DNA from 4 places in the Oceanobacillus sp. NCCP-135 genome. Region 1 is predicted to be linked to each of the others. Evidence: riboswitches for the same ligand, from Rfam matches in the RefSeq annotation. Region 1 holds a riboswitch; each other region holds the start of a gene.
The links. Region 1 has a riboswitch for S-adenosylmethionine ahead of AC6HVZ_RS18130 (homocysteine S-methyltransferase family protein). Riboswitches for the same ligand answer to the same signal wherever they lie in the genome.

Region 1 (8,338 bases):
TATCGAGCAGCTGAGGGAATTGAGAAATATCTTGATAATGGCGGCGGCCAATTAGCCAATGCAAAACAGAAAAGCAGCAATGTTTAGATCGTCCATTCGCTGGTAATCCTGCTACATTAAAGCTTGGAAGTATTAAATGCGAATAATTAATCATATACCGGGCATGCTATCTGTATATTTTCAAAAAATATACCATCAAGCCAACATAAAAGAGGTGAACGATATGGGTTTAACGAATATTGGAATACCTGGCTTAATTCTAATTATCACTTTAGCCCTGATTATATTTGGTCCAAAAAAATTACCGGAAATCGGCAAAGCTGCTGGACAAACATTACGAGAATTCAAGCAGTCAACCAATGAATTGATAAGAGACAATGATGAAAAGCCATAGGAGGTATCACTTCCCGGTTTATGGCGAATAAACTATTCTTATCCACCCCTGCAAATAAAGGAAATATTTTTAGCAGGGCTTTTTCTTCCACTTATTTTCGGAAGGTAAAATCGACCAGACCTAAAGCAAATTCACCGATTACCTGAATTTGCGTGGATTCACAGCGGGGCGACCCAAACCGGATAAAGCGAAACTTGAATTAGTAGGGGATTTGGCTCTTACGCATTTATCGATATTTCGGTATCCACTGCAAATTTATTAATTATCAGTATCCCATTGGACTTTTTCACACCGTTTTATGCGTGGGAGCCGGGGATTTTCTTTATCCCGCTGATTATGAGTGAACGAATCGAATTTTTACTGGCTATTCATCCCCCACTTACCATGCATGGATTTTCTTTTGAATTCTAGAAGCGGGATTTTTATTGCTGATTAACCGGCAATATATTTCAAAAAAAGCTGTTAGAACCATTGCATTTTCGTACGTGCAATGTAGTTCTAACAGCTTTATAAATTGGGATGTATCTGATGTACGAACTATGCAAGTTGACCCTGCGTGCAATGTAGTTCTAACAGCTTTATAGATTGGGACAGCCTTCGATCAGAAGCAATAATAACCAATCAGCGATCGACACCAACCCTATTTTCTACGATGTTTAACGATAAAGTAGCTCATGGTAATTGCTATAAATACAATGGTGTAGCCGGCTAAAATTGCGATATTTTGCCACATGAACCCGTAATCGCCACTGGAGATGACTGCTTTAAATGCTTGCACAGAGTAAGTCATCGGCAGTACTGCATTGATTGGACGTAAAATACTTGGTACTAATTCAAGCGGGAATGTTCCTGCACTGGTGGTTAATTGCAAGATTAAAATGACAATCGCCACAAACCGGCCAGGATCCCCAAATAATGTAACTAGAAATTGAATTAGCGTCATAAATGTTACACTAGTTACGATGGAAACCAAAATAAATAATGGAATACTTGTTACTTCAATTCCTAATCCAACGATCAAAATTGCATCTACGAGTAATGCCTGAACGACACCGACAACAGAAATTATGCCAAACTTACTCATAAACCAAGTAAAACCATTTTTAGGTTTTCTTGCCGGCTCTTTTAATTGATATAAAATTGTAATTAATAATGCACCAACAAATAATCCTAACGATATAAAGTACGGCGCAAATCCTGTACCATAATTTGGAACTGTATTCATTTCCTCTTTATCAACGGTTACCGGATCTCCCATCATATCATACGTATCCTCATTAGATTCAACTGCATTCGCTTGGTCACTAGCTTCACTTAGCTTCTCATTCATTTCTTTCGTTCCAGCTTCCAATTCCATCGTTCCGTCTGCCAGCTCTGTTGAACCCTTTGCAAGTTTATTTGACCCATCAGATATTTTTCCAGAGCCATCAGATAAGGCCTGCAACCCTCCATTTAATTCCTGTACACCTGTTGCAAGTTTTCGTGCACCTGTATTGGCTTGGTTTATTTTTTCATAAAATATCTCCATACTATTCACATAGTCCTGTTGTCCCTCGCTCAGCTGATTTGCACCTTGATTCAACTGGCTTGTTCCTGCAGCTAATTGATTTACACCAGTCTGCAACGAGGTTTGACCCTGATTAATGGTAGACAAACCACTATAAAGCTGATCAAATGTCGGATCAACCGCTGCCTGAATTTGCTCTTTCACCCCATTTGTTTCGTTGGACGACTGTTCATCAACCGTACGTTTATATTGAGAAAACCCTTGATCAAGTCCTTCGTCAATTCCTGATTGGAGTTGCTGCTCTATTTGTTCTTTTGTTGGCGAGGTTTGACTAATCTGTTCTGCAATCCCCTGAATCACTTCCTCTGGCACCTGTCCCTGTAATCCTTCTATCAGCTTAGTTGCTTGTTCTTTTTGCAGGGTAGCGACCTGCTCTGCTATACCAGCTGACAATTCCTTACTTAACCCAGCCTGTAGTTGATCAAGCCCAGCATTCATTTCACCAGCACTGCCCTGCATTTTCTCATTGATGGTTACAGCTAATTGCGCTGGCAGCTCTGTTTGCAATTGCTTGACCCCATCCATTACCTGGGTTGTTCCATCGACTAATTCCGGTATTTTTGCTTTCATTTCCTGGGCTCCGCTATTTACTTCAGCTACCCCATTCGTTAATTCCTGCGCACCATCCTCGATTTGCTTCGAAGCATCAAACAGTGCGCCACTTCCGTCTGTCAATTGGCCGATCCCTTGTACAAGCTCCTGAGAACCATTTTCTAAATCCTTCGTTCCTGCAGATGCCTTGATAACACCATCCTGAAACTCGATTGACTTGGAGGCTAACTCCTTCAGATTTGATTCCAACGCTAAGGAACCATCCTTCAGTTTAATTGCACCATCATCCAATTCACGCGCCCCATCACTGGCTGTCACAAGACCATCAGCAACATCAGCCAATTTTTTAAACATCGTTTCCGCATAGGTGGCTGATACCTCACTTGCAATAGCTGACTTGATTTCATTAATGGCAGTTTCGCCTATTTGCGAGGATAAGAAGTTATAGCTCTCATTTGGAACGTATTTCATTCTCAGCTTTTCCGGTTTATCATTCATTAACGTTGTAGCGTTTTTGGAAAAGTCATCTGGTATCTCTACTAATAGATAATACTTTTGCTTTGCTAAATCTTTATACGCTTCTTCTTTAGGCACAAAACTAAACTGAAATTCATCATTTTCCTTTAATTTCTTTACAAGCTCATCGCCTAATGCTAAATCCACATTCTCATAGGTTGCCCCTATATCTTCGTTAACCACTGCAACTGGCAATTCCTGCAAATGATCATAGGGATCCCAGAAAGACCATAGAAACATCCCTGCATACAAAAGTGGCACAAAAATAACCGCAATAATTGGAATAAGAACCTTTTTATTGCTTAAAATTTCTTTTAACTCCGTTATAAATAAGGACTTCTTCATCTGTTACCTACCTCCGAAAATATATGACTATAATTCTCAATCAGTCATTTAACCTTAAAAAATCAATCAATATGACTATTTCATTCAAACAGTCATTAAACATTAAAAAATAAGGACTATCACTTTGATAATCCTTCAAAGAAATACAGTTCAAATAACTGGGAAATCTCCCCTTTTTTCAACGGGGGTCTTGTTTGCTCCCAGTCAAATATAAGTGCTATATATAGCTTCAACATCGCAAAAGCTGTAATCTCTGGATCACATGGTTTTATTTCATTTTTATCAATGGCTTTTTGAACCATGTCTTTGATATAATTTACAATGGCATGCTCCAGCCTTTCCATGAATTCCAATGTCGCTGGTGTACCAATTTCACGTTCTTCCTGTAAAAGCTTAATTGTTAACTGATGCTCATTTCGAAACTCCAGTATTTTTACAAATGCATTATTCGCATTTTCATAGAAGGAAAGCTTATCGTCCATCGTGCCCTCTGCCGCTGCTTTCATTTCTTTAATTAACGATGTAACGATCTCATCAAATAATTCTTCTTTATTTCTGAAGAAAGTATAAATGGTTCCCTTTCCGACGTTCGCTAATTTCGCAACCTGATCCATTGTAGTTGCTTTATAACCAAATAAAGAAAAGGACTTCGTTGCTGCATCAATAATTAGCCGTTTTCGATCCACTGCCATATCCACCATCCCACCTTTATACTGAATGACTAAATTAGTTTTACGGTCAATCACTGCCTATATATTATCATATCCTTTAATCCTACGCAAGAGGTAGACCTCACAGCACATTAAAAATATTTGCAGCGGGCACTTTCTATCGTAATTACTGGTGGATTAGCAGCATTGTAACTTAGTAACTTTTATTTTCTAATTTTGTTTCAGGCTTATTTGCTAGCCTTTTGTACAGCCCTTGCTTGCAACTAGGAAAAAACTTGAGAAAATGCTAAAGCGTCTTACCAGAAGACAGATTGGAAGCAAGCGGCGAAAATGCTAATTTCATTTGCCTTTCTTACTTCTAAATAAAAAGGAAAAATATGAAGGAATACACTTAAATATACGTTAAGAACGGGATCGAGAGCGGTAGCTACAAATGATAAAGTACTGAAGAAATGGTCATCCTCATTAAAGATGAAAGTTGTGAGATAAAACGGCAAAGTTGAAAGATACACGGGAAAGTTGAGAGAAACTGGGTAAAAGTTGAGAGGAAACACGGGAATTTACAATTATCTCTCAACTTCATAAGCTTTTCTCTCAACTTATTGCATACTTCTCTCAACTTCATAAGCTTCTCTCTCAACTTATTGCATACTTCTCTCAACTTCATAAGCTTTTCTCTCAACTTATTGCATACTTCTCTCAACTTTGCTTGATTTCAGCAAAAATACTAGTAAATTTTGCCATCCGCTTAACTAAGTATGATCGATTAAGCTTTTAACCGATAATTTAAATTATGCTTTTGAAGTGTTTTATCGGTTCCAAACAGGAAATGCTTCGTCATATTTGGAGAGTATTTGGTATTTAGTGTTTCAACCCCTACAGCTTCTGCTACTGCCCGTAACATTGCTGGTGAGGCACCACAACACAGACCAATATAATTGATGCCTATATCCTTTGCTTCTTTTGCCCATGCCGCTAACTCATAGCGGTTATGATAGAGTGGATCAAGAGCGGTCGGGAACGTTGTTTCTGTAGGTAAATGGCAACTACAACCCCCATCAGGTAAATTAAAGAATGTTGGATGTTCTTCTGTTGTGCGATATGGAATGGGCAAGCCAGCGACATATCCTTCCACATTATTCCGAATTCTAGCAAGGTATGGCTGCATCGTACCAGGTCCTCGGAAACAATTCATACCAACAACCAACGCACCATTTTCAGAAAGTATTTTACAGGATTCTTCTACTGTATACCCATCTCGTAATATATTCTCACCCATTAAACCAAATGTGATAACTGCCGGTATATCCTGTTTGCAGATTTCCTCCAGCGCAATTAACGCTTCTTCATGATAATAAAAGGTTTCACCATTTATGAAGTCAACCCCTTCTTCCTTGCACCATGTCACCATTTCCGCAAACATGCTTCTGACTTGCTCCTTTGACTCTGGATTGTCTGGATTAAAGATATTCGTATTTGATATATTTCCCGCTACCAAAGCTTCTTCTTTTGGATGCTCTTTAGCAACCTCTTTTGCCAATCGAATGGCTTTTCTATTTAAAGGTTCCAATAAATCTTCTTTGCCAATGATACGCATTTTTTCACGATGCGCATTATATGTAAAAGCTAATACGACATCCGATCCAGCGTTCATATAATCCCTGTATGCCTGTTTGAGTGCTTCCGGATTATCCAGGGCCACCTCAGGAACAAATGATCCCGCCTGCAAATACCCCCTTCGTTCTAATTCAAATAAATAACCTTCTCCTACAATAACTGTTCCATCCTTTAAACGTTCCTCCAAATTACGTTTCATCTTGTTCCCCCCTTAATTTAATTGCTGTAAAATAAAACGGACAAAGCCTCTTTTTAAAATAAGAAGAGGCTTTGTCCGTCTACAAAATCTTCATCTTATCTTCAAGCTTTACGCTTTCTGGAATTAGCACAGTACTAAAAAGTCTTTTGCTGAGGTTTCACAGGGCCAGTCCCTCTACCTCTCTTGATAAGAATATGAGATATTAAGTTTTTGAATAATACATACAATACATTCAATATTTGCAAATGTCAAGTGGATTTCTTAATTTTTAAAAAATATTGGTTTGAAAATTAGGTTTTCCATTTGGCTCTTTTACATTTTACGATTGGTACTTGCTGCATCATTTTCCAAGGATTAGTTTCGTTTAACCATCATTACAGTCCCCTTAGAGACACAGTCGGTTACCGTAGGCGCCAAGAAGTAACAAGTACCAAGACGATGTTCAATCATCTCGATTCCGTCAACAAAAAAACTTGGTGCAAACTGGTTCTTTTGGAAAGTTGATTCGCATATCCAGTGATCATATCGAATATCGTAAAAAATCACTCGCTAAAAGGTAGATAGATTGGAGCGCTAGCTTGATTGCAACTTCATGAAAGTTCATCTACTTATACTAACACTAGTTTACCCCCGATACCCCAACTCCCACCAAATATTTCTCACCGTTTGCTTTAATTCCTCCAAAATAATCATTTTTCGTTCATCCGTATAATCACTTATCGGAATACTTACACCTAATGCAGCAACCGTTTTACCACGATAATTATAGATCGGATAAGAAAACCCAATGGTATCTTTAAAATGCTCCGATCTGCTGAATGCATAGCCTTTATTTTTAATTTCCCGAATTTCCTTCTTCAAATCATCGATATTATCAATGGTATTCTCCGTAAATTTCTTCATTTCCAAATTACTTAAATACGTCTCTAAAGTAGCTGCATCCATTCCTGCCAATAATACCTTGGGTGCTGATCCCGCATAGAGTGGTGCCCTTCTACCGACCTCGACAACTAGGCGAACCGGTTTCGTACTATCCATTTTTTCGACGTATACGGCCTCATCGCCCTCTAATACGACCATATGAACCAATTCATCGATTTTCTTATTTAATTTTTTCATATGATGGAATGCTAACTTTTTATATTCCAACTGTTCACTGACATGGTTTCCCAGTTCTAGTAATTTTAGCCCCATACGATATTTAACATCATGACTGGTATTTTTCACCTTTACTAGCAGACCGCCTTCTTCTAGTGAGGAAACCAGACGGAATACTGTCGTTTTCGGCAAATTGGCAAGCTCTGTTAATTCGATTAACGATAATTCCGGTTTCTTCAAGAAGCAGTCTAACAAACGTATAGCTTTTAGCAAACTTTGACTCATCGTAATAGCACCTCTATTGAAGCTTATTTCTTGCTTGATTATTGACGTTATTTATCCAGATTTTCGATTAATAATTTTGTGAAATAGGTTCCAAGCTCAGCAGTTGATGCATTTCCGCCAAGATCCGGCGTGAGCTGCTCCCCTTCATCAATCAGCGTTTTGATTGTTGTTACAATTTGTGCTCCCCATTGTACTTCCCCGAAAAAATCCATCATCTGGGCAACAGACCAAATGGCGGCGATTGGGTTTGCCAATCCTTTTCCGGTAATGTCAGGTGCTGAACCATGTACAGGCTCAAACATTGATGGGAACTGCCGCTCCGGGTTTATATTTGCACCTGCTGCAAGGCCCATCCCCCCTGTAATTGCTGCACCAATATCTGTTAGAATATCACCAAATAGATTGGAAGTCACAACAATTTCAAACCGTTCAGGCTGCATCACAAAAAACATACTTGCAGCATCGACTAGATAGGAATATGTTTCCACATCAGGATATTCCTTGCTTACCTCCTCGAAAACTTCATCCCAAAACACCATTGAATAATTCAATGCATTCGCTTTACTAATGCTCGTTACTGTCTTTTTCTGTTTATATGCTTCCTCGAATGCATACCGGATAATCCGCTCTGTCCCTTTCCGTGAAAATACACCCGTTTGCAAAACGACTTCTTCTGGTTTTCCTTTAAACAGCCAATCACCTGCACCAGCATATTCCCCTTCACTATTTTCACGAATGACTAAAAAGTCGATATCCTTTTCCGTTTTATTTTTCAGCGGGGTTAAGGCTGGATTCAAGAGAGTAACAGGTCTGAGATTCACATATTGATCAAAACCCTTTCTGATTTTGAGCAGCAAATCCCATAATGAAATATGATCTGGAACACCAGGATACCCAACAGCGCCAAGATAAATCGCATCAAAATCCTTTAGCTGTTCAAGTCCATCATCAGCCATCATTTTACCGTTTTCAAGATAATATTCACAACCCCAAGGGAATTCGGTAAACTCAAACGAGAGATTCTCATCCACTTGTTCAATTGCTTTTAAAACTTTCACACCTTCTGTGACAACCTCGGGTCCAATTCCGTCCCC
Region 2 (8,338 bases), on a different contig from region 1:
GCAATTGCAGCTACATCATCAATATGGGCCATTAATTTTCCCCCAAATAATGTGCCATGATTATTCGTATCCGGTGGGAGAACATGGGATGTTTTTACTGCTAGTGAGTATGAACAAGGTTTTTCTTTCATCTTATTTACCTCCATCTTTTTCTGCTATTTTTCCACAAATAACTGTATTTACAACACAGGTGAAATCAAGCGGGAAATCGATTCTTTAAAACGTATTCCAAGCGAACGCTTATCGTATAGTTTTTTCGTCATTTGCGTCGACAATTTAATATCTTCATTAAATGCAACAACTAACCTTTCCGCAAGACCTTCATCATATAAAAAAGCATTTACTTCAAAATTCAAGCGGAAACTGCGTACATCAATATTTGCAGTACCAACAGATGCAATTTCCCCATCCACCACAATTGTCTTTGCATGCAGGAAGCCATTCTGGTATATATAAGCCTCTGCTCCTGCTTCAAGCAAGTCACCTACATTGGACAAAGTTGCCCAGTATACAAAGGGGTGATCCGGTTTATTCGGGATCATTATTTTCACATCTACACCAGACAGTGCAGCAATTCTGAGTGCATCTCTTAAGCTTTCATCTGGAATGTAGTAAGGTGTTTGAATATAAATATACTCCTTGGCAGACATAATCATTTTTATATAACCATTTTTTATCTGCTCCCAATCCGAATCTGGGCCACTTGAAACAATTTGTACGCCAACATCTCCTACTGGGTCAGCTGCATAGTAACGTTCTTCATACAAAATATCATTACGAGAAGCTTGGTTCCAATCCAGTATAAATCTTGTTTGCATATCCCGTACAGCATCCCCGTAAACACGTAAATGTGTATCACGCCAATAACCGAATTTTTTATTTTCACCAAGGTATTCGTCCCCGATGTTAAATCCACCGATATAGCCTAATTTTCCATCTATAATAGCTAATTTACGATGATTTCTATAATTGATTTTAAAATTGACTTTTGGAATTTTCGGTGGAAAAAATGATTCAACATAGGCTCCGGCATTACGCAGTCTCCTTATGTATTTGCGGCTTAATCTCCGTGATCCCATATCATCATACAGCATTCGAACTTCTACACCTTCATTTGCTTTCTTTATTAATACCTCTGCAATACGCTTACCAAGCTGATCACTGCGGATGATATAGTAAAGTAGGTGAATATGGTCTGTAGCCTTTTCCAGATCTCGGATTAAGGCGTGAAATTTTTCTTCTCCATCTGTATAAGTTTCAACTTTATTATGTTGTGTAAAGATGGCATCATCATTTCGCAAATGCAAATAAATGAGATCCTCGTATTTCGCTATTTCTTTATGCTTGAAATCAAAGCTTTCCTCTTCCAGTGCACGCAGTTGGGACTGTACGGCAGTTTTCACACCAAGTCTTGCTTTCGTATCCCATGTGAAAATCCGTCGTTTACTGATAGGTTTGCCGAAAACCAAGTAAAGAAAAAAGCCTGCCACCGGAATAAAAAGCAATACCATCAACCATGCCCAAGTAGCACCGGCGTCTTTCCGCTCCAAAAATATAATAGAAATACCTAAAGTAATATTAAAAATTAAAATAAAACCAAGTAGGTAAGTTAGTATTCCCATTATAAAAATCTCCCTTCCGAAACACAGCTATTATAAATCTCCATAATATTAATATAGCATACAATAATTTTAAGGGTAAACAACACTGAGAAAAACACTAAAGCGTCTTTCCAGAGCTCAGATTTGAAGAAATCAGCGAAAATGCCGATTTCGTTTATGCTTTCTTACTCCCTGAAAAGGAAATTCTTCTCAAGCAACACCTGCTACCTAAGAGTTCTAGTATTCCTTCATGATTATTCCATATTCACGATCATATAATTTCTTAAAAAAATACGTTTGCATTGGTTGATCGCCAATGCAAACGTATTATTCTACAAAAGTACTTATAATCTATCATTTATCCAGCGCCTGCTCCAGGTCTGCCCAAATATCCTCCCATGCCTCAAGGCCTACTGATAAACGAATAAGTTGATCAGTAATTCCCATTTCCTGACGAGAATCCTCTGGTACAACAGCATGTGTCATGGTGGCAGGGTGTTCAATTAAGGTTTCTGCATCACCAAGACTGACAGCAATCTTTAAAAAAGATAAGTTGTTCAACAGCTTCTGTGCATCCTGTTTTGATCCTTTAATTTCAAATGAAATGACTCCACCGCCCCGCTTCATTTGTTTTTGGCGAATCGGGTAATCAGGATGTCTCTCATCATTTGGATAATAAATATTTTTCACTTTTGGATGGTTTCTTAGTTTATCAAATATTTTTTCTGCATTATCTGAATGGCGATCAAGACGAACAGGCAAGGTCTTTAGCCCCCTTATCAAAAGCCAGGCATCAAATGGGGAAATAATTCCACCAATATCCTTCTGTGTTGTCATCGCAACTGAATCCAGAAATTCTTTTTTCCCAACGACCAGACCTGCAATAACATCTCCATGGCCGCCAATATATTTTGTCGCACTATGAAGAACAACATCACAGCCTAACTCCAGCGGTCGCTGCAAATAAGGAGATGAAAAGGTATTATCAACAACTACCGGAATTCCATACTCATGGGCAACCTCAGCAACCATTTTAAGGTCAATTAGTTTCATAGTTGGATTAATTGGCGTTTCCACATAGATACATGCCGTTTCCGGTTTTATGAACGAGCGGATGTCTTCTTTTGATCCCATTACAGAGAAATCATGGGAAATATTATATTTTTCCTCCATCATTGTTAATAAACCAAACGTACAACCATACAGTCCAGACGAGCACAGTACATGATCATTCGCTTTTGTTAAGGCAATTAAAACCGCAGAAACTGCTGCCATCCCTGAAGCAAACGCAAGTCCCCGTTCCCCGCTCTCCAGTGTCGCAATTCTTTCTTCCAATACAGATACGGTAGGATTACCCAGCCTTGAATAAATATAGCCATCCTCTTCACCAGCAAACCTTCGTTCCCCTTGTTCAGCTGTATCAAAAGTATATGTCGATGTTTGAAATAATGGTGGTGTCAAACTTCCCAGCATCTCTTTTGAATCATAGCCCTCATGAATGACAGACGTCTCAATATGTTTATGTTTTTTATCCATATGATTAACCCCCTTAAGTGCTTGCAAAATAAACATACCTACTATTATCATAAGCTATTACACTCATATTTGAAAGCGTATTCTCTAAATCCGTGTTCAATAATAAGCAAACCAAATAATTGCCTTGTTGAAAATTTTAATCTACTATTAGTGTAATTTAGCAGACAGGGGGAAGTTCCCATGGAAAACAATCAAGAAAAGCTTGGAATATTATATACAGCTAGCGCCTATATTTTATGGGGATTCCTACCGATTTACTGGAAATTGGTGGACAGGGTTTCAGCAGGAGAAATACTCGCACACAGAATTGTCTGGTCGTTTATCTTTATGCTCCTGATTGTTTCCATTTTACGTAAGTGGTCCCCATTCATTCAGGAATGCAAAATAATTCTCAAGAGTAAAGGCAAGCTTATCGGTATATCCGCGGCTTCCATTTTTATAAGCATAAATTGGCTTACGTTTATTTGGGCAGTAAATAGTAACCATGTAATCCAGGCTAGTTTGGGATATTATATTAATCCATTAGTCAGTATTTTATTAGGCATCATTGTGTTAAAAGAAAAATTGACAAGAAGACAGATTGTTTCATTCCTACTTGCAGCTATAGGAGTATTCTACTTAACATTCAGCTTTGGCGTATTCCCATGGGTTTCTATCCTATTGGCACTTAGTTTTGGATTTTATGGTTTGTTGAAAAAGATGGTTGATATTAGTGCCATGTTTGGGTTGACGATTGAAACAATGATCGTGGCACCAATTGCTGCTTTTTATTTGTTCACATTACCCGAAAGTGTCTTCACTTTTAACACTGCAATGGCATCAACAAATTTTTTATTGATCGGATCTGGTGTCGTTACGGCAGTCCCATTATTGTTATTTGCAAGTGGTGCTAAACAAATCCCGCTGGCAATGGTTGGATTTTTGCAGTACATTGCTCCAACACTCATGTTAATCCTCGGGGTATTTTTATATAATGAAACGTTCACGATGGCACATTTTATCGCATTCGCATTCATTTGGACTGCATTAATTATTTATATGGGTTCCGCATACAAACGCCCAATACGTCATCGGAAAAAACAGGAAATTTAATTTTTTTGAAAATACAGTTGACAATTGCACAGACTAAATACTATAATATTCAGTAATTCAAAAAAATTTAATCTCTTATCAAGAGTGGCGGAGGGAATAGGCCCTGTGAAACCCGGCAACCTTAAAGCATGATAGCTGCTTTAAATGGTGCTAAATCCTACAGATCGATAATGATCTGGAAGATAAGAGGAGGATCGGTTAGAATATACGCCCTCTTCTTAGGAAGAGGGCTTTTTCATTGATTTCCCTCTCTCCCCAGATTCATTGCATGCTCAGAAGAAAAATTAATTTATTCAAGGAGGAATTTATCATGTCAACATTTCATTTTCAAAATCCGGAAACAGTATTACTTCATGCAGGTCAGGAGCCAGATCCTACAACAGGATCAAGAGCTGTACCAATCTATCAAACTACATCCTACGTTTTTCGTGACACGGAGCATGCGCAAAATCTTTTCGGTTTAGCAGAGCCTGGAAATATATATACACGAATCATGAATCCAACAGTGGATGCTTTTGAACAGCGTGTTTCCCAGCTGGAGGATGGTGTTGCAGCTGTAGCAACCGCTTCAGGAATGGCTGCAATAACATATGCTATTTTAAATGTAGCCAGTGCCGGGGATGAAATCATCACAGATAGTAACTTATATGGCGGGACCTATAATCTTTTCGCACATACATTACCTCGCTATGGAATCAATGTGAAATTCGTCGATGGTACAGACATTGATGCAATTGAAGCAGCCATTACAGATAAAACAAAAGCAATATTTGGTGAAATCATTACAAATCCAAGCTTAAACATATTCGATGTGGAGGCAGTTTCGTCTATCGCTCATACGAATGGTATTCCATTAATCATTGACAATACGTTTGCTCCATACCTCACGAAGCCTTTAACCTGGGGTGCTGATATTGTTGTTCACTCTGCGACAAAATGGATAGGTGGTCATGGAACCGCAATCGGCGGTATTGTTGTAGATGGAGGACGTTTCAACTGGGATAATGGAAAATTCCCAGGATTTACTGAGCCTGATGAAAGCTATAATGGACTTAAGTTTATCGATGTTGGCCCTGCAGCTTTTGCAACGAAACTCCGTGTTCAATTACTACGTGATATCGGGGCATGTTTAAGTCCACATAATGCATTTTTATTATTGCAAGGGCTAGAAACCTTACATTTACGGATTGAGCGTCATAATAAAAACGCTGAGGAAGTGGCTGCATATTTACAAAAGCACCCTGCTGTGGAATGGGTAAATTATCCAGGTCTTGCAGAACATCCTTCACATCAATTGGCCAAAAAATACCTGAAAGACGGATTCGGATCTATTATTACATTTGGCATTAAAGGCGGCCGTGATGCAGGTAGAAAACTAATTGATAGCATCACCCTATGGTCACATGTTGCGAATGTCGGTGATGCAAAATCACTTATCATTCATCCAGCATCAACTACACATCAGCAATTAAGTGAAGATGCTCTGATAAAAAGTGGTGTATCTGAGGAATTAGTCCGCCTATCTATTGGTCTCGAATCCCCAAAGGATATTTTAATTGATTTGGATCAGGCCATTGCCAAAGCGGTTAATGAGCCCAGATTATATGAAGAAACTGATGAAGATGCGATCAAATGGCTATTATCCTCTCCATTTGACCGAAGTAATGGGGCTGTACGCAAAAAAGTGATTGCTGTAGTGGAGTCTAATGATTCTATCCAGCAGTTGAAACAATTAGGGTTTAGCATTATCCATCTCAATGAAACATCCGAACTAAAGGATATTGAAGGCGATGTGGATGCTGTTTGGGTAAAAAATCAACCAGTGGGCCAATCAATCATTGAATCATTTATTAACAAGCAAGGAAAAATCTTATGGATTGAAGATCCTGAAGCAAACGAACCTCTAATAGAAAATGCAAAGGCGACAGGAATTACTGTTATTTCAAATAGAAACCTTTATGAGGAGGCAATTGGACTAAGGGGAAATCGCTCGGATAAAGAAACAGTGGAAGTATAGACCTACCACTCCCAAACTTACCATAAAAGTTAGAAATAAGGTTTACTTTGCTATGTTTTTGGAAAAATTATAGATAACCACTGTTCAAGATCGCCTTGATTTGAGGCGATCTTTTTTAAATTCATTTTAATAGGTAGAAAGGTTACTAAGAGAAAGCTGTTTTATTAATTTACTACAATTACGCTTTTGCTTCTGACAACAGAAAAGACGAAGCGAGAGGCGAATTTTTTATCCCCACATTTAAGTTAACCATCTCATTTTACGAAATATAAATTTCGGGTAGACACAGTAATATACTTTTGATTTCCGTAAATTCATGAGACAATTAATATTATTTCCATATAATATTATATAATAACTTAGGTGTGGTTAGTATGAAGAAAAATGTCTTAATTATTGCCAGTTTAATTACAATCATCGGAATCGTTCTGATCGTTTTAAATAATCAATCTACATCTACTTTCGACCATGTGAATATTCCAGAAGACAAGGTCATCGAAACAGAAGAAGAGGAAAAAGAGGAAGCGCATGATGAGAGTCAGGAAGCCGGTGAAGAAACCGCCGAAAGTCAAGAAACAATGAATAGCCAGCAGGTTTCTAAGATCCTTTTAGAAATAGTCCAACGTACAATTGATTTCTTTTCCAATCGTGAGACGCGGGTCGTTGCTTTAGGTGATTCCCTAACAAAGGGGGTTGGTGATAGTAAACAGCAGGGTGGATATGTAGGAATACTAGATCGATCCATTAATGAAGAAGACGATCTTGTTCAATTTGAAAATTATGGTATACGTGGTTATCGTTCCGGACAGCTTCTGAATTACCTAGATGAGCCAGAAATTACGGAAGCTATCACTAACTCGGATATTGTGCTGATAACAATTGGCGCAAATGACATCATGGAAGTCGTTAAAAGAAACTTCGCCAACTTAGAGCTGGAAGATTTCATGCAGGAAAGAGAGCTTTATGAGGATAGGTTAAATCAAATATTTACTAAAATTCGAGCAATAAATTCTACTGCAGAGATATATTTATTAGGTTTTTACAACCCATTTAAAAAATTCTTTCATGATATTAAAGAACTTACGATCATTGTTGAAGAATGGAATAGTACTGGAATGACAATTGCTGAAGAACATGATAATGTAACATTTATCCCAACCGTGGATCTATTTGATGATCCAGACGCAGATTTATTTGCAGAGGATAACTTCCATCCCAATGATCTTGGCTATCAGCGGATGGCACGAAGAGTACTCGAATATTTAACTGATGAATAAGGATGAATGCTATGTCTCTTAGAAAAGAACACCGTAAGAATAAAAATAGATGGAAACAACTCTTTTTTGGTCTGTTCATATTAAATATTGTTTTTTTCCTGCTGATTGTTACCTTCATATTTTGGCCAGTTTCTGAGACAAATATAGGGCAAAATCAAGATCGTGAAGAACAAGAAAGCTCCGAATTTATCGTTCGGACAACAAAGCAGAATTTAAATGAATTGATAAACGCTTATATTGACCAGCTTTTAAGTACGACAAGACATCAATACAGTATCACACTTGATGAGGATGTTCATTTAACAGGTGAATTGCCAGTGTTCTCCAGCACTGTACCACTATCTGTTCACTTGGAACCATTTGTCCAGGATAATGGCGATATTATTTTAAAACAAAGATCCATTTCAGTAGGATTATTACAATTACCAAATCAGAAAATCATGGAATATATGGCAAAATACTTACCAATGCCGGAGTGGGTAACCGTTAATCCAAAAGATGAAGAAATATATGTTGCTGTAACCGATATGGAAATCCGAAGTAATTTCGAGGTCAGTGTGGAGCACATCGATTTAGAAGCAAATAATCTGGCATTCAAGATTAAGGTACCTTATGAGTCACTTGGCATAAATTTAAGAGAATAGCGATTACTATGGGCGGATTGAATTGGATAGTTTGATCCGGCTTTAGTGATTTGAGGGATTTTTAGAGATTATCTGGTGTGTTTGGGCGTGGAGGCTTTTCTATTGGTATTTCATAGAAAACTTACATTAATCATTCAAGCAAATACACGTTGACCATTCACTTCAATAGGT
Region 3 (8,338 bases), on a different contig from region 1:
CGTATCACTTGAAGAGCCAACCCAAATTACAGAGGCTGTACTCGAACAGCAGGAATATCAGGTTGCAGGGGAAATAGATCCCGATGCTCCAGGTGCGGCGGATATTGATTATGTGATCGTTACTGTAAAACACCTAGAGGAAGATGAGGAATCTGGCTATCTTATCCCTGTGGAAGACTATCAATTTGATGGAACGGCATATTTTCGGTTCGGACCAGGCGATTATGAAGTGATCATTAATGTACCTGATCTCGAGCAGCATGATCAATCGATGTTTTATTATCAAGGTGTTGCAAAAGTAAATCATCAGGTACAAGGGATTGTAGATGAACGTGATTTATTACCGTCTCGAGGGATTGAATCCGATCACCCGTCAATCATTAAAAAGGCAGAAGAACTCACTGCTGGACTGGAAAGTGAACGTGAAAAGGCAAAAGCCATTTATCAATTCGTCGCAGAGCATGTTGCTTATGATGTGGAAAAGGCAGAAAATGATATTTTCAATATTGGGGACAGTGCATTATCAACACTGGAATCCGGCATTGGTATTTGTCAGGATTATGCATTTTTGGCAACAGCATTACTTCGAGCGATTGGCATGGAATCACATTATGTGGAAGGCTATGCAGGTGAGCGGCATGCGTGGGTGGAAGTAAAAGTTGATGGAGAGTGGCTTGAGATGGATCCTACCTGGGGTGCAGGCTATGTGCAGGATGGTCAGTTTCACTTTCATTATAATGAAGATTATTTTGATCCAGATCCTAACGTTTTAGCGAAGACTCATACAAGGGAAGGGATTATGTATTAAAAATTGAAGGATATAAAGAGAGTGAGAGTAGGATTCTTATTAATTTTCGCTTTATTGGCAGGTTGTAGTCCAGGTGGAGAAACAATGGTACTCTTGGATGAACAAGTAACTGCGGTCACTATTTCAAAGTCAAATGGACATGGAGAGATGAATCAGGATGTTTTGCTGTCATTTACTGATAAAGAGTCTATCTCCATTATTGAAAATGCAATAAAAACTGCTGTGGAGCAGAAATCAGATGTTGATATTTCAGCACCTGATTATGATGTAATGGTTGAATACGAAATACTTGAAGGCGAGCTTCCTACCCACGGAATCCATTTATGGCTGGGTGAGGAAGGTGAGAAAAGTACATTTGCGTATATCACGGATGAAACTACTTATCTTACAAGTTCGAAAGTAACAGGTCAAATGAGGGAATTGCTGGATTTATAAGAGTAACGTAACTTTCAGAAAGGATATCAAAAATGGAGAAATAAACCCTAATTAATTGACTAACACAGAACATACGTTTACAATAACCCTTATAAAAGTTAAAAAAATAGTTGGCCAATCGGGGTGGTTAGTAATGTATGCTATCAGTAAAGAAAAAGTAAGAGAACAAATGAAAAAACGTGGGATAAATACACAAAAAGAGTTGGCAGAACAATTAGGGATAAGTAAAAATCAACTTTCCATGTTGTTGTCAGCCAATTTTAGCCCGATTAAATCCAATGCTATGAATTTATGTGAAACGCTAGATGTAGGCTTTGAAGAAATAACAGAGCAATTGGAATTTGATCTGGGCATTGAAGAAAAGAACGCTGCAGATACCGTCATCTATAAAAAAGCGAAGCATAATAATAAAAATATGGACGAGATAAATTTCATTGAAGTAAGAAATGTGAAAGCGAATAAGGAATATAAAGTTCTTGAGTTGTTTGCAGGAGCTGGTGGTCTTGGTTTAGGTTTAGAATATGCTGGATTCGAATCTGTTGGGAATGTTGAAGTAGATAAGCATGCCTGTCAAACCCTTCGCAAAAATAGACCTAATTGGAATGTGGTTGAAGAGGACATTATAAAAGTAACTGAAAATGGAATAGAAAATTATATAGATGCTCCACCTGTAGGAGAACTTGACTTATTATCAGGTGGTTATCCCTGCCAGGCCTTTAGCTATGCCGGAAAAAAGGGTGGCTTACAAGATGCGAGAGGTACACTGTTTTACCATTATGCAAAGGTTTTAAATGAACTTAAACCCAAAATGTTTTTAGCTGAAAATGTGAGAGGGTTAGTTAATCATGATGGAGGTAACACGTTAAAAACTATGCTGGATGTTTTTGCTGATATTGGTTATACGGTAAAGTGGAAAATTCTTCGTGCATTAGATTATGATGTAGCGCAAAAAAGAGAAAGAATAGTGATTGTGGGAGTTAGAAATGATCTAGTAAATCAATATGAAGCTCTAGAGTATTTGTTTCCCAAACCGTATGGCTCTGAGCTTACCTTAAAAGATATTCTTAAAGATGTACCTGCCTCAGATGGTGCCAAATATCCTGAAACTAAAAAGAATGTACTTGATCTTGTACCTGCTGGAGGCTATTGGAGGGATCTTCCTGATGATATTGCTAAAGCATATATGGGGAAAAGCTATTATTCAGGAGGAGGCAGAACTGGAATGGCCAGAAGACTCTCCTGGGATGAACCTTCTTTAACTTTAACTTGTTCTCCTGCTCAGAAACAGACCGAAAGATGTCATCCGGAAGAAACCAGGCCATTTACAGTAAGAGAATATGCAAGAATACAAAGTTTTCCTGATGAGTGGGTATTTGACTGCTCTACATCTAATGCATATAAACAAATCGGAAATGCTGTACCTGTAAATATGGCAAAAGCAATCGGGCTATCTATTGTTTACACACTAAATAAGTTAAACTTATAATTGGATATTGAAAATAAGAAGGCTGCAACATATCAGCCTTCTTTCATTTTATAACTGTTATTCCTCATTTCAGGTTTTTTTCAATATCCTTCGCTAAATCAGCGATGACCTGTTCAACAAGATCGGACGAATCATATTCAAGGGCTATTTCACCCATAGCATCACTTAGAATAAAGTAAAAATTCTCATGTCCTGTTAATCGATACCAGAATTCTTCACCAATCATAACAGGATAATCATTATTTAATTGTTTGTAATGAGCGCTTAATTCCTCAGGGTTTCCATAGAATACTACTATGATTAAGTCATTCAAGCCTATATTTAAGTTGTTTGTCCTCGCCAATTTTTTGACTCCAGAAAAATGATCTTTTATTGTGGTGACGTCATCACGATTAATTGTATTAGGCCCAGCTTTTATTTGGCAATATTTCCTCCTGCCATCTAATTTATCAATAAATTCAATATCAATACCTGACGTAGTTGATGCAAAGCCTTCCAAAATTTGACTGCAGTATTTTTGCAATTGTTGACCAAAGCTTGTATTAATAGAAGACCCCAGCACCCTAGGATATACCAAGGCTTTTGCAATGCTAAGTGCATCGTCATTACCGGTTAGAAATCTTGCTTTATATGTATCGAGAAAAGGATTTTGATTAAACTTTTTTAATTGAACCAACTTAGATGTATTTTTCACATGATTCTTAGCAATTTCTTCTCTGAAAAAATTTTTAAAGTTATTTATTATACTGTTTAGGGCTTCTTGATTTAATTTCTCATTATTCACCATATAATCCCTCCATTCTTGAAGTTAAGTATAATTAATATGGTACTATAATATTAATCATACCATTCGAATTATAATTAATAAATGTACGAATATCACAATGGTCTAAAAAGGTAATGTTTATTAGAACAAGCATTAAACAAAATTATGAAATATAGTTTTTTTAAAGGGGTGGAGTAATGAGAAGCGTATTACGGCATACGATAAATTATATTGAAGCGGAAATGGCTGTACACGAAAAGGAGGAACAATACGGTTCTTTTGAACTTGGGGTATTAGTAGATAACTACACCATTCAAGCCATTAGAGGAATTAAAGACATATTAAGTCCTGTTGAACTAGGCTATTATGTAAAGGATCTATTAGAAGAGACAGAAATGATAAAGGGGAAAGTGAGCTGAAATGATTCTTATTTATGTAGTGGAAAATATTAATTAAAAAAACATTAAATAATTTACTTCCTGCAAGGTTATATTATCCACGTGTAGCATTATATATTGTTATACATAACTGGTTTAGAAAAAGTACGATCTACTTTATAGTATCTAAAATAGAATGGTAAATAAAGTAGGGGGGCTGATATAATGTCAGTAATCGATATGAAGGCAGCTCAGGAATGGTCTAAGCTTCCTAAAAATGTACAAGAAATGCTCACTAATAATGTGTACTGTTCCAATTGCGGTGTAACAACTATTACAAATTTTACACTGTATAATGATGAATTCGGTGTTCTGCTCCAAGGAAAGTGTAAGAAATGTGGAGAAAATGTAGCAAGGTTTGTGGAAGATGCGTAAATTATGGATATACAGAAGTAATAACCATTTAAACCGTGCCATACTACTGGGATGGATTCTTTCAGATGATAATGAAAACGAATAAATCCACCCTTTATTCTAAAACTATAATTATCTTATCCTTAGAAAAGGTGATGTTATGAAAAAAGCAATGTTTCTAGACCGCGATGGTGTCATTAATGAAGTGTTAAGTCATCGGGTGAAATTTGTAAATAAGCCAGGAGATTTTTATTTGCTTGATGGTGTTGGACAAGCGATTAAAATTTTTAATGAAAAGGGATTTAAGGTTTTTGTAGTCACGAATCAAGGTGGAATTGGGCTGGGATTTATGGAGGAGAATGCCTTAGCTGCTGTACATAAAAAAATGGAAGCGGACTTAGCAGCATATGGTGCTAACATTGATGATATCGCCTATTGTCCACATAACCCAAAAGCAGGATGTGCCTGTCGTAAGCCAAAGCCACAAATGATTTTGGATTTAGCAAAAAAGCATGATATTGATGTTGCAAATAGCTATATGGTAGGTGATAGGGCGCCAGATATAGAAGCAGGGAGAGGAGCAGGTACACGAACGATTTTAGTTGGAGAGCCAAAGGAAGACCATGTTGATGCAGATATGTACTTTCCAGATCTTATTTCGGTTGCAAAATGGGTGGCTGATAGAAACTAACCCATAAAAAAACTGGCTGCATCAAGTGGTACAGCCAGAACAGGTTGATTGGTCATTCGTTTTATCTCTCGCTCTATCAATTTTTTCGTTTCCTTCATCAACTTAACCCTGACATTTCGCAGTTCCCTTATCAGAAGTATATTAATCACATATACTTTTATCCGCTAACAATATATGCATCAGCTATTCCCGCATTTTTCACTTCATTCAAACGTACGTCTGCATTCGTTCGGTTAGAGAATGCGCCGGCTTGTATGCGGTACCACCGCTCACCAGAAATAGTCACTTGATCAACAAAAGATTCAATCCCCTTTGAATGTAGGAAATCTCTTCGTTTGTCTGCGTTAGCTTTTGATTTGAAGGAGCCGGCAATAATTTTATAAAGTGTTACAGAGCCATTTTGCTTGCTCTGAAGATTAAAGGCTTTGGCTAGTCCATTTGCATGACCTTGTGCTACTCTCTGACGCCATGTGGAACTTTTCATGAGTGCTGCATCATTAGCGTTATCGATAAATCCATTCTCTGACAAAAAAGCAGCCATGGATGATTCACGTAATACATGGAAATTTGCCTTTTTATGCCCGCGGTTTCTAAGCTGGTTTACTTTGGTAATTTCAGCATGTAATGTGTCCTGATAGTTAGCAGTTTGTGAGGAGTCAGATAAGCTATTGTGGATAAAGTCTTCATACCCTTGAGCAGATCCATTGAAAGCATTGCAATGAATGGATAAATAATAATCGGCTCCCCAGGAATTAGCCTCATTGGTTCGCTGCTGTAAATTCTTCGTACTGTCACCGATGCGGCTCATCCTAATTTCAACATTTTCATATCCATCCATCAAAATTGTCCGTATTCTACGAGCAATATCCAACACGATATCCTTTTCTTTTATCCCGTTTCCGCTGGCACCTGGATCTGATCCACCATGCCCAGGATCTAAATAAAGTTTCATTTAAATGCCTCCATTCTTAAATAATTTTTACATTAATAGCATATGTTAGGAAGAAATGCGGAGTTGGACAGACATCATTATATTTTAAAAATCCATCATTATCACCAACCTTTGTAGATGTTTAACTATAAATTCAGTTCTATAATTACTATCGAAGGAACTATGCATTTTGGGGCATGATAGAATCAAATAAAGTGATAATTTTTACATTTTAATGAATATCATATATACTGGTAACTAATTAAATCATTATTAAGAGTGATCGAGAGAATTGGCTCAAGGACGTCACAGCAACCTACATCATGTAAGGTGCTACTACCAACAAAGCAACTGCTTTGAATGATAAAATTGGTGAAACTCCTTTTTGCAGATCAAAGCAGAAGGTTTTTTTTGTGATCTGGGTTATTGCAACAGCGAATTAACATAATATTCAAGGGATAATATATTGTCTGATAAAACGAAAAGGAGAGACGCATAAAATGCCAATAAATATACCAAAAAAATTGCCGGTAGGAGAAATTCTAAAACAGGAGAAGATTTTTGTGATGGATGAGGATAGGGCTAGGACCCAGGATATTCGCCCACTTAATATATTGATTTTAAATTTAATGCCGGAAAAAGAACGAACGGAATTACAGCTGTTAAGACTGTTGGGGAATACCCCGCTCCAAACTAATATTACTTTTCTGCGGATGGCAACACATCAATCGAAAAATGTTAGTGAATACCATTTGGATACATTTTACACCACATTTGAAAAGGTGAAAGATCGCCGTTTTGATGGAATGATCATTACAGGGGCACCGATTGAGCATTTGGAATTTGAAGAGGTGAATTATTGGGAAGAACTAACGAAAATTATGGATTGGACAAAACGCAACGTGACCTCTGTTTTACATATTTGTTGGGGAGCCCAAGCTGCGCTGCACTATCATTATGGGATAAATAAATATGATCTGCCGAAGAAATGCTTTGGTATTTTCAAGCATCAACTATCAGATCCAACGATTAAGCTCGTTCGTGGTTTTGATGAAGTATTTCATGCACCACACTCACGCTATACCACGGTATTGGCTGAAGAAATAGAAAACAGTGAAGCTTTATCATTACTTTCGAAATCGGAGGAAGCTGCGCCATTTATCATCATGTCCAATGACGCAAAAAACATCATGATTACTGGTCATTTGGAATATGATGCAACGACACTTGCAGAGGAATATAAGCGTGATCTCAGCAAGGGGTTGAATATTAATATACCAAAGAACTATTTTCCTAATGACGATCCGAGCGAACAGCCGCCCAATACATGGCGTTCACATACCTATTTGTTATTCTCTAACTGGCTAAATTATTATGTATATCAGCAAACCCCTTATGTGTGGAACTAGCGGCATTTTTTGTTCACATTTTTGTAATATATTATATATTAATTCTTATTTTCAGTAGTAAATCCACCATTTTTATTTAATTTTGTGATAAGATGAAAATAAGATAATATTTAGATAAATGCAAAATAATATTACAGCATATGGAGTGATATATTGTGAATGGAAGCAAATTAAGAGAATTAAGAGAGTCGAAAGGTCTGACAGCAGCAGAATTTGCTAAGCAAGCCAACTTTACAAAAAGCATTATATGGAGTTACGAACTTGGGAAAAAAGAACCAAGTCCAGATCATATCAAGAGGATTGCAGACTTTTATAATATCCCTGAGGATGAATTGCTTGCTTAACGAGGATAAACCTTTTATATAATCACGCATGAAAGAAACTGAAGTTGGAAAACAGAAGTGAAAAGAGAGTGATTCGGTTAGAAGAGTCACTCTCTTTTTAATTAATTTTAGGCGTTTCTTTATATCCAAAAGGTAACTAAAAAAGCTAATAAACTCTTATCTTTCAATGGTTTAATTAGCTTTCCTCGTTACAGATTCCCTGGTATGCGGGTTGTGTTTTTAATACGATACCGGGTATTCTGCCACTTCACAATCTAAAGTAATAACTTCCTTTTTTCTTAATATGCTCAAGGTAATGATCCCACCAACTACACTATTATTAATTATTCTTTCTAATGATTCATAGCTTTGTACAGGCTGTCCATCTACCTCTGTAATTATATCTTTCGGTTTAACCCCTGCGGCATCAGCCGGGGATTCACTTGCAGCATGTACTACTTTACTGCCGTCAACAAGTGACTCTGCTCCTGCTGGATTATTCGTTGTATGAATAAGACCAATCCATGCCTTCCACATGTTTGAACGATTATCCTGATTATCTTCGTAAACACTTTTTAAATTTTCCAGGAATTGTAGGGTGGCAAAGGCCATGTTTTCCTTTGCTGCCTCACCTTCTTCTCCAATAAAAGGTGTTTGATATTCAATGGTAACCCGAACGCCATTCGTCTCCTGCTTTA
Region 4 (8,338 bases), on a different contig from region 1:
ACATTGAAGATCGGCATACCAATGCTTGAGCTAAGCGCTCTTGCCTTTCACTCATATAAATTAAATCCTTTTGGGATGAGGAAATAAATTAGTATTACCCTTTGTATAATGGACCTGCTTGCTTGATTTTATCACTAGCATGTGTAAATTTTTTGAAGTTATTGTGAAATTTCATTGCTAGTGATTTAGCAGCAGTCTCATAAGCATTCTTATCCTTCCAGGTGTTTTTAGGAACTAATACTTCATCAGGAACACCTGGCACGTGTATTGGAATTTCTAATCCAAAGACATCATCTTTTACGGTTTCTGCATTGTTTAGTTCCCCTTCTAAAGCAGAATGAACCATTGCACGAGTAAATGAAAGTTTCATTCGTTTACCAACACCATAGGAACCACCAGTCCAGCCAGTGTTAACCAGAAAAACATTGGAATTATATTGATCTATTTTATCTCCAAGCATAGTCGCATAGGTAGATGGTGCTAACGGAAGAAATGGCGATCCGAAGCAAGCTGAAAAGGTTGCTTGTGGTTCAGTAACCCCACGCTCAGTCCCTGCCAATTTACTGGTATAGCCACTTAAGAAATGATACATTGCTTGTTCCTTCGTTAATTTACTAATTGGTGGTAATGTACCTGATGCATCAGCTGTAAGGAAGATAATCGTGTTTGGATGTCCAGCCGCGCTTGGTGTAATTATATTATTGATATTTTCCAATGGGTACGCTGCACGAGTATTTTCAGTCAAACTGGTGTCGTCATAGTCTGGCACTCTTGTTTCCTCATCTAATACAACATTTTCCAAAACTGATCCAAAACGAATGGCGTTAAAAATTTGCGGTTCTTTTTCCTTTGACAGGTTAATACATTTTGCATAACACCCGCCCTCAATATTGAAAACGCCGTTCGGGCTCCAGCCGTGTTCATCATCTCCAATTAGTTTTCGGTAAGGATCAGCAGATAAAGTTGTTTTCCCGGTACCTGATAATCCAAAGAACAGTGCAACATCACCTTCTTTACCTACATTAGCAGAGCAATGCATGGATAAAATTTCTTGTCTCGGCAATAGATAATTCATTACAGAGAAAATGGATTTTTTAATTTCTCCGGCATACTCCGTACCACCGATTAAAATTACCCGTTGCTTGAATGAAACTAAAATAAATGTTTCTGAATTTGTACCATCAACTTTAGGATCAGCTTGAAAGGTTGGAGCCGATATTACTGTAAATTCAGCTTGATGTGTTTTAAGTTCATCATTTGTCGGTGTAATAAATAATTGACGGGAAAATAGGTTATGCCACGCATATTCATTAATAACTTCGATTGGAAGTCGATATTTTGAATCCGCTCCAGCGAACCCCTTAAATTGATACAACTCATCTTTGTCTTGTAAATATGTGATGACTTTTTTATATAGTTTATTGAATGAAGCTTCATCAATAGCTTGGTTTACAGTACCCCAATCAACATATTTTTCGCAAACTTCATCTTTAACTATAAATTTATCCTTAGGTGAACGTCCTGTATATGTTCCCGTTGTTGCCCGAACAGCACCGGTTTCTGTAAGAATCCCTTCATTTCGTGATAAAATTTTCTCAACTAATAGAGGCACAGATAAATTTCTTTTTAAATTCTTATGCGAATTAAGTTCTTTTGCTAATGATTTCTCCACCGTTTTCATGTGAATTACCTGCCTTTTGATGAATTTGAATAAAAACAATGTGATAAGAGCTTTCTAATCTGATTATTAGTATAACACATTAAAAACAATAGTCCATACTAATAAAAGATTTTTTTAGGAAAATTTATCACGCATTAACGGGCTATAATACCCCTACCTCCAAGCGTGAGAAATCCCCAACGTGAAGGTGGGGGAGGGACTTGTGTCATATCATGAGGTATAAACAGCCCGTAAATTTCCTGATTCTGTTCAAGGACCTTTAGGTCATACCATGAGGTACTAACATTCAGCGGGGGAAGAAGGGAACCTGAATGAAGTTTCACTTTATAAAAAATTGTTGCAATCAGGCATTAAATAAGTTGACATGACAGCATAGTTTCGTTACGATAAAAATCTAACGGATACTCTCTTATTCAGAGTCGGTGGAGGGACAGACCCAATGAAACCCAGCAACCATCACGTTATGTGAAAAGGTGCTAACCTGGTGCAAGGTTTTACCTTGAACAATAAGAGCGAAAGGCCTTAAAAAATCCCTTTCCTCAAAAATGCAGGAAGGGCTTTTTTTTGTTTTAGGGTTACTAAATATATACTTGGTGGTTGGGAACGTAGGAAACATCTTCCTACTGTATAAGTGTATAAGTAATACTTTTGAAGCATAATCAGGTCATAGACGAAAAGTATTTTTTGCCTGAACCAAGGCACATGTATAAGTCTTGCAGTTCAAAGCGTTTCTAAGAAAATAAAATACGCTTTAAGACTGTCTTTAACGAACACCAAGTTTTCTAAAATATAGAGTTCCGTAATACATTAACAGGGGAGGATTTAGCCAAATGGCTCAAAACCGTCGTTTATTTACGTCTGAATCAGTAACGGAAGGGCATCCGGATAAAATTTCCGATCAAATATCTGATGCTATTCTTGATGAAATTTTAAAAAAGGATCCTTACGCACGTGTTGCCTGTGAAACAACAGTGACAACCGGATTGGTATTGATATCTGGTGAGATTTCCACAAATACGTATGTTGATATTCCAGCAATAGTAAGGCAAACAATAAAGGATATTGGGTATACTCGTGCGAAATTCGGATTTGACGCAGAAACCTGTGCAGTATTAACAGCAATTGATGAGCAGTCTGCAGATATTGCTGGTGGGGTTGATACTGCCCTTGAAGCACGTCAAGGGAAAATGTCAGATGAGGAAATTGCTGAAATCGGTGCAGGAGATCAGGGATTAATGTTTGGTTTTGCCTGTGATGAGACAGAAGAACTTATGCCGCTGCCAATTTCACTAGCACATAAACTGGCAAAGCGTCTTGCTGATGTCCGCAAAGAAACAGTATTGGATTATTTGCGTCCGGATGGTAAAACACAAGTAACGGTAGAATATGATGAAAATGATAAAGCTGTTCGGGTTGATACAATTGTAATTTCAACACAGCATCATCAGGATATTACAACAGAGCAAATTGAAAAAGATTTAATTGAACACGTCATTCGTCCTGTAGTTCCGAATAACTTATTAGATGAAGCAACCAAATATTTTATCAACCCGACAGGTCGTTTCGTAATTGGAGGTCCTCAGGGGGACGCTGGCTTAACCGGACGAAAAATCATCGTTGATACGTACGGTGGCTATGCTCGTCATGGTGGAGGAGCTTTTAGTGGAAAGGATTCCACGAAGGTAGACCGTTCCGCTGCATATGCTGCAAGATATGTGGCAAAAAACATTGTTGCAGCTGAATTAGCAAAATCTTGTGAGGTGCAGCTAGCCTATGCAATTGGAGTAGCTGAACCTGTGTCTATTTCGGTCAACACATTTGGCACTGGCAAGGTAAATGAGGGAATATTAGTTGATGCAATCCGAAAATTATTTGATTTGCGTCCTGCGGGTATCATCCGTATGCTTGATTTGCAAAAACCTATTTTTAAACATACAGCAGCATATGGTCACTTTGGAAGAACAGATATCCTATTCTCCTGGGAGAAAACAGATAAAGTGGATGAATTAAAGGCATTAACGGAACAGGAATAAAAAATGGGGACATCCGGCTTTTTATGCAGGATGTCCAATTTTCATAGATCCGTATTTTCCCTATAGTACCGTGCCCGATTAACGTATGACTTCCGTACACGTTCTAATTCTGCATAATCTTCCTCGGTAAGACTGCGGATAACTTTTGCTGGTCTACCAAGCGCTAAAGTGTATGGCGGGATTTTTTTGCCAGGGGGTACCAGACTGCCTGCCCCGATAAAGGCGCTTTCCCCAATTACAGCCCCATCGAGTATAATGGAGCCCATTCCTATTAATGCTTTTTTTCGAATAATGGAGGAATGCAAGGTTACCTGGTGACCGATCGTTACATCATCCTCAATAATAAGCGGATTATCAGGACTTTGATGTAGCATTGATAGATCCTGGACGCTTACCCTTTTGCCAATGATTGTCGGAGCGATATCTCCGCGGATGACGGTGTTAAACCAGACGCTAGATTCCTCGCCGATTGTCACATCACCAATAATGGTAGAATTTTTTGCTATAAAAGCGGTATGATGGATAGTAGGTTTACTGTTTTGGTAATTATGTATCATTTATACGGTATCCTCCTAAACTAATTATGACATCATTAGTATAACAAAAATAAGGATATGATGTTTTAGAAATGAGGGATTATCTTGGCTAATCACGTACCAAAAACAGCTATCCATTTAATGGCCACAGTTTATCGCAAAATTTTCCCGGCTGTTAATCGGGAGCTATCCTATTGGAAAAAAAGAGCTGAACAGATTCCAAATGAGGAATTGCGGTTACAGGCAATCGACAGCATGAAGTCGAAACGGTTTCACTGTCAGGGTGGAGCTGTCTATGCACTGCTAGCAGGAAAAAGATGGAAGGAGGCAATTCGTTTTATTGTTGCCTACCAGACAATCAGTGATTATTTGGATAATCTATGTGACCGAAGCACTTCTATGAACCCGGATGATTTTCGTCTACTTGATGTATCGATGGCAGATGCATTAACGCCAGAAAATGAATTGAAAAATTACTATCGACTTCGGGAGGATCAGGATGATGAATCCTATCTGTCTGATCTTGTTGAAACCTGCCAGCAGATGATCCATCATCTTGATGGCTATAACAGCTGTAAAAGTGAGCTGCTGTATTTGGGGAGACTATATACCGATCTACAGGTACATAAACATGTAATACACAGTAAGAGGATTCCAAGGCTTACCAATTGGCATCGAAAAAATAATCGGGATGATTTGAGCTGGTATGAATTTTCTGCGGCAGCCGGATCTACGTTGGGTATTTTTTGCCTCATCAGCTATGCACTGGGTGGAAAAATGACAGATGAACTAGCAGAAAAAATCCTTCTTAGCTATTTTCCTTATACGCAGGGCTTGCATATTTTATTAGATTATTATATCGACCAGCAGGAGGATAGGGAGGGAGCGGATCTGAATTTTTGTGCGTTTTACCCGGATCAGGAAACGATGAAAGAAAGATTTGTATATTTTATTGAGCAGGCAAAAATAAGTATTCAAAATCTGCCTGATCTCTCCTTCCATGAAATGGTTGTCAAAGGACTTGTTGGTTTATATTTAGGTGACCCAAAAGTAAGACAGCTTGAGAGTGGTAAGCACATAAAGGAGGATTTACTGAGGATAAGCGGCAGTCATGCAAAATTTTTTCACTGGAATACAAAGCTTTATTATAAAATTAGAGCCGGTCGTGCATAGGGAATGCTTGACCGGGCTCTTTCATAGCACCTTGCTTAAGAAATTCTGTGTTCTTTCATGACGCGGGTTACTGAATAATTCATTTGGTTCATTTTCCTCCACAATTAATCCATCATCAATGAATAAAACCCTGTCACCTACCTCACGAGCAAAGCCCATTTCATGGGTCACAACGACCATTGTCATGCCTTCTTTTGCGAGTTGTTTCATAACTTCAAGCACATCACCAACCATTTCGGGGTCAAGTGCTGATGTAGGCTCATCAAACAGCATTATTTTTGGATTCATTGCAAGAGCTCTGGCAATGGCTACACGCTGTTTTTGCCCACCCGATAAAGAATTTGGGTAGCTCCTTGCCTTATCGTCTAATCCAACTTTAGCGAGAAGATCCTGCGCTTTTTTTATTGCTGCTTCTCTTGAAGTGCCACGTGCTTTCATCGGTGCTAAAATAATATTTTCCATAACGGTTTTATGTGGAAAAAGATTAAACTGCTGAAAAACCATGCCAACTTCCTGTCTAATTTTATTGATGTCAGCTTTTTTATCAGTTATATCATTGCCATCAATCGAAACGTGACCCCCTGTAATATCCTCCAGCCGGTTTAAACAGCGGAGAAATGTGCTTTTTCCGGAACCCGATGCTCCAATCACACAGACAACTTCACTTTCTTTTATATCAACACTGATATCCTTAAGCACTTCAAGCTTTCCAAAGGATTTCTTCAGATTTTTCACTTCGATTATTGTCATCGCAATTCAAATCTCCTTTCCAGATAGCGGGAGAGCAGGGATAGTAAATAAATCATAATAAAGTACATGATACCCACGACAAGCCATATTTCAAAAGCTTTAAAGGTTGCTGCTATCACGACTTGACCCTGTTGTGTCAAATCGGCTATACCAATAACGGATAATAATGATGTATCCTTCAAACTGATAATAGCTTGATTCGTAAATGTTGGTAGCATTCTTCTAAAGGCCTGTGGCAAAATGATATAGCGCATATTTTGGGTACTGGTTAACCCAAGTGATCGTGCAGCTTCTGACTGACCTTTATCCATGGATTGAATACCGGCACGAATTATTTCTGCAAAATAGGCCCCAGCGTTTATGGCGACAGTAATGATACCAGCTGAAGTCCGATCAAGAGAGATAAAATCAAATGAATTTAAACCAAAGTAGAAAAAGAATAATTGTACTAATATTGGAGTTCCGCGGATTGCATCAATAAAAATTTTAGCTATCCAGTTAAGAACCCAAATAGGCGACAGTCGGAATAATGCCATGATTAATCCAATAATAAAACCAAGAATAATTGCAAATACAAATACATATGCAGTAACTTGTACCCCTTCCCATAAATAGGGCAGGGCATCTTTAATTACTTCCATTTACTCAACTCCTTCGAATGAAAAGGAGCGTGCTAAGAAAGCACGCTCTGACTTTACTCACCAAGATACTTACTTAGAATTTCATCGTATTTTCCACTTTCCTTCAGTGAAGCCAACCCATCATTTATTTTCTTCAACAGTTCATCATTTTGTCCTTTTAATACCGAAATACCATAATTATCACCATTTAACTTGTCACCAACAATTTGTAGATCCAGGCTGCTTCTTTCAATTGCATAGGCAATAACCGGATAGTCTTCGATCAATACATCTGCACTGCCATTGCCAACTTCCTGGAACATGGCTGTACTGTCATTTACCTGAACGATTTCATAGCCGTATTCATCTTGATGATCTGTAGCATATTTTGCGCCTGTTGTACCATTTTTTACAACAATTGTTTTTCCATCCATATCATCCATTGTAGTAATGTCGGAATTCTCTGCTGCTGTTACAAGTGTCAAGCCTGATTCAAAGTAAGGATCGGAAAAATCAACCGTTTCCATTCTTTCCTCTGTAATACTCATTCCACCCATGCCAATATCCAGCTCACTAGCTTGCATTGCCGGGATAATACCACTGAAATCCATCGATTCAATTTGAATCTCAAATTCCTGATCTTCAGCAATAGCATTGATTAAATCAATATCAATCCCAACCAGTTCTCCATCTTCTTGAAATTCGAATGGTGGATAGGTAGTGTCAACGCCGACAGTGTAGACATCGGAATCAGAATCAGAATTACCATTTGTGCCGGTAACCTCTTCTGAATCACCGCTACCACAGGCTGTGAGTGCCAATGTAATAATAAGTATTAAACTAAACAAACTGATTTTTTTCATGAATCTTCCCCCTTGAATTAATTTACTGCATTCATAGAATTTAGTCTATAGAAACAATTTTCCGAAGTCAAGAACAATCAGATTATTAGAATTGAAATAGGAATGTGAATTTTTGAGGTGAATGAGCGTTTGTGTTCGAGTGTTGGTATAAACTTTATAAAGTGTGCAGCATAGTTGAGAGATAATATGCTGAACTTGAGAGACGAGTGGAAAAGTTGAGAGATAGGATGGGTAAATTCTTCTTTTCTCTCAACTTCGGACGGGTATCTCTCAACTTTGAGCTGAAGTCTCTCAACTACGGACCAGGATCTCTCAACTTTAAGCTGAAGTCTCTCAACTTTAAGCAACTACCCTGCCAAATCTTTCAACTGAACAAAAGAAATTTCTATTTTCTTTTATGGAGAGCCAATAAAAAGGGTGGGTCATTTTTTTGATTGATAAATCCATATTGAAGTACATTAAATTTCTTTTGATCCAAATGCACTACATGTTTTAAAACTAATTCCTTTTCTTGCCTGCCTCCATCATGTCCATAATAGACAACAATAACAATGAGACCATCTTTTTTTAAGTAGCTTGAAAGCGAATCAATTGCATCTATGGTGGATTCCCCTTTTGTTATCACTGTTTTATCACTTTTTGGTAAATAACCAAGGTTAAATATTGCGCCACCAATTTTTCC

Region 2: another riboswitch for S-adenosylmethionine. It lies ahead of AC6HVZ_RS10355 (PLP-dependent aspartate aminotransferase family protein); the one in region 1 lies ahead of AC6HVZ_RS18130 (homocysteine S-methyltransferase family protein).
Region 3: another riboswitch for S-adenosylmethionine. It lies ahead of metA (homoserine O-acetyltransferase MetA); the one in region 1 lies ahead of AC6HVZ_RS18130 (homocysteine S-methyltransferase family protein).
Region 4: another riboswitch for S-adenosylmethionine. It lies ahead of metK (methionine adenosyltransferase); the one in region 1 lies ahead of AC6HVZ_RS18130 (homocysteine S-methyltransferase family protein).

The regions. Positions count from the first base shown of each region.
Region 1 covers NZ_BAAKSZ010000042.1:5,401-13,738, forward strand. The annotation lists gene AC6HVZ_RS18110 (GMC family oxidoreductase) at 1-87, shown strand, start outside; gene tatA (twin-arginine translocase TatA/TatE family subunit) at 224-394, shown strand; gene AC6HVZ_RS18120 (YhgE/Pip family protein) at 1,035-3,374, opposite strand; gene AC6HVZ_RS18125 (TetR/AcrR family transcriptional regulator) at 3,494-4,066, opposite strand; gene AC6HVZ_RS18130 (homocysteine S-methyltransferase family protein) at 4,812-5,861, opposite strand; SAM riboswitch class I at 5,954-6,054, opposite strand; gene AC6HVZ_RS18135 (IclR family transcriptional regulator) at 6,486-7,244, opposite strand; gene AC6HVZ_RS18140 (tartrate dehydrogenase) at 7,292-8,338, opposite strand, start outside.
Region 2 covers NZ_BAAKSZ010000012.1:59,531-67,868, forward strand. The annotation lists gene AC6HVZ_RS10335 (acyl-CoA thioesterase) at 1-131, opposite strand, end outside; gene cls (cardiolipin synthase) at 180-1,622, opposite strand; gene megL (methionine gamma-lyase) at 1,956-3,137, opposite strand; gene rarD (EamA family transporter RarD) at 3,318-4,229, shown strand; SAM riboswitch class I at 4,302-4,418, shown strand; gene AC6HVZ_RS10355 (PLP-dependent aspartate aminotransferase family protein) at 4,540-6,246, shown strand; gene AC6HVZ_RS10360 (SGNH/GDSL hydrolase family protein) at 6,621-7,523, shown strand; gene AC6HVZ_RS10365 (YpmS family protein) at 7,535-8,167, shown strand.
Region 3 covers NZ_BAAKSZ010000011.1:107,760-116,097, reverse strand. The annotation lists gene AC6HVZ_RS09990 (transglutaminase domain-containing protein) at 1-808, shown strand, start outside; gene AC6HVZ_RS09985 (YhfM domain-containing protein) at 830-1,243, shown strand; gene AC6HVZ_RS09980 (DNA cytosine methyltransferase) at 1,299-2,729, shown strand; gene AC6HVZ_RS09975 (PmeII family type II restriction endonuclease) at 2,794-3,513, opposite strand; gene AC6HVZ_RS09970 (hypothetical protein) at 3,693-3,914, shown strand; gene AC6HVZ_RS09965 (hypothetical protein) at 4,098-4,307, shown strand; gene AC6HVZ_RS09960 (D-glycero-alpha-D-manno-heptose-1,7-bisphosphate 7-phosphatase) at 4,447-4,977, shown strand; gene AC6HVZ_RS09955 (N-acetylmuramoyl-L-alanine amidase) at 5,135-5,929, opposite strand; SAM riboswitch class I at 6,176-6,278, shown strand; gene metA (homoserine O-acetyltransferase MetA) at 6,409-7,317, shown strand; gene AC6HVZ_RS09945 (helix-turn-helix domain-containing protein) at 7,473-7,661, shown strand; gene AC6HVZ_RS09940 (SRPBCC family protein) at 7,881-8,338, opposite strand, start outside.
Region 4 covers NZ_BAAKSZ010000034.1:5,057-13,394, reverse strand. The annotation lists gene pckA (phosphoenolpyruvate carboxykinase (ATP)) at 95-1,681, opposite strand; SAM riboswitch class I at 2,088-2,194, shown strand; gene metK (methionine adenosyltransferase) at 2,512-3,714, shown strand; gene AC6HVZ_RS17155 (gamma carbonic anhydrase) at 3,756-4,271, opposite strand; gene AC6HVZ_RS17150 (tetraprenyl-beta-curcumene synthase family protein) at 4,356-5,423, shown strand; gene AC6HVZ_RS17145 (amino acid ABC transporter ATP-binding protein) at 5,445-6,173, opposite strand; gene AC6HVZ_RS17140 (amino acid ABC transporter permease) at 6,170-6,814, opposite strand; gene AC6HVZ_RS17135 (transporter substrate-binding domain-containing protein) at 6,868-7,656, opposite strand; gene mnmM (tRNA 5-(aminomethyl)-2-thiouridylate-methyltransferase MnmM) at 8,042-8,338, opposite strand, start outside.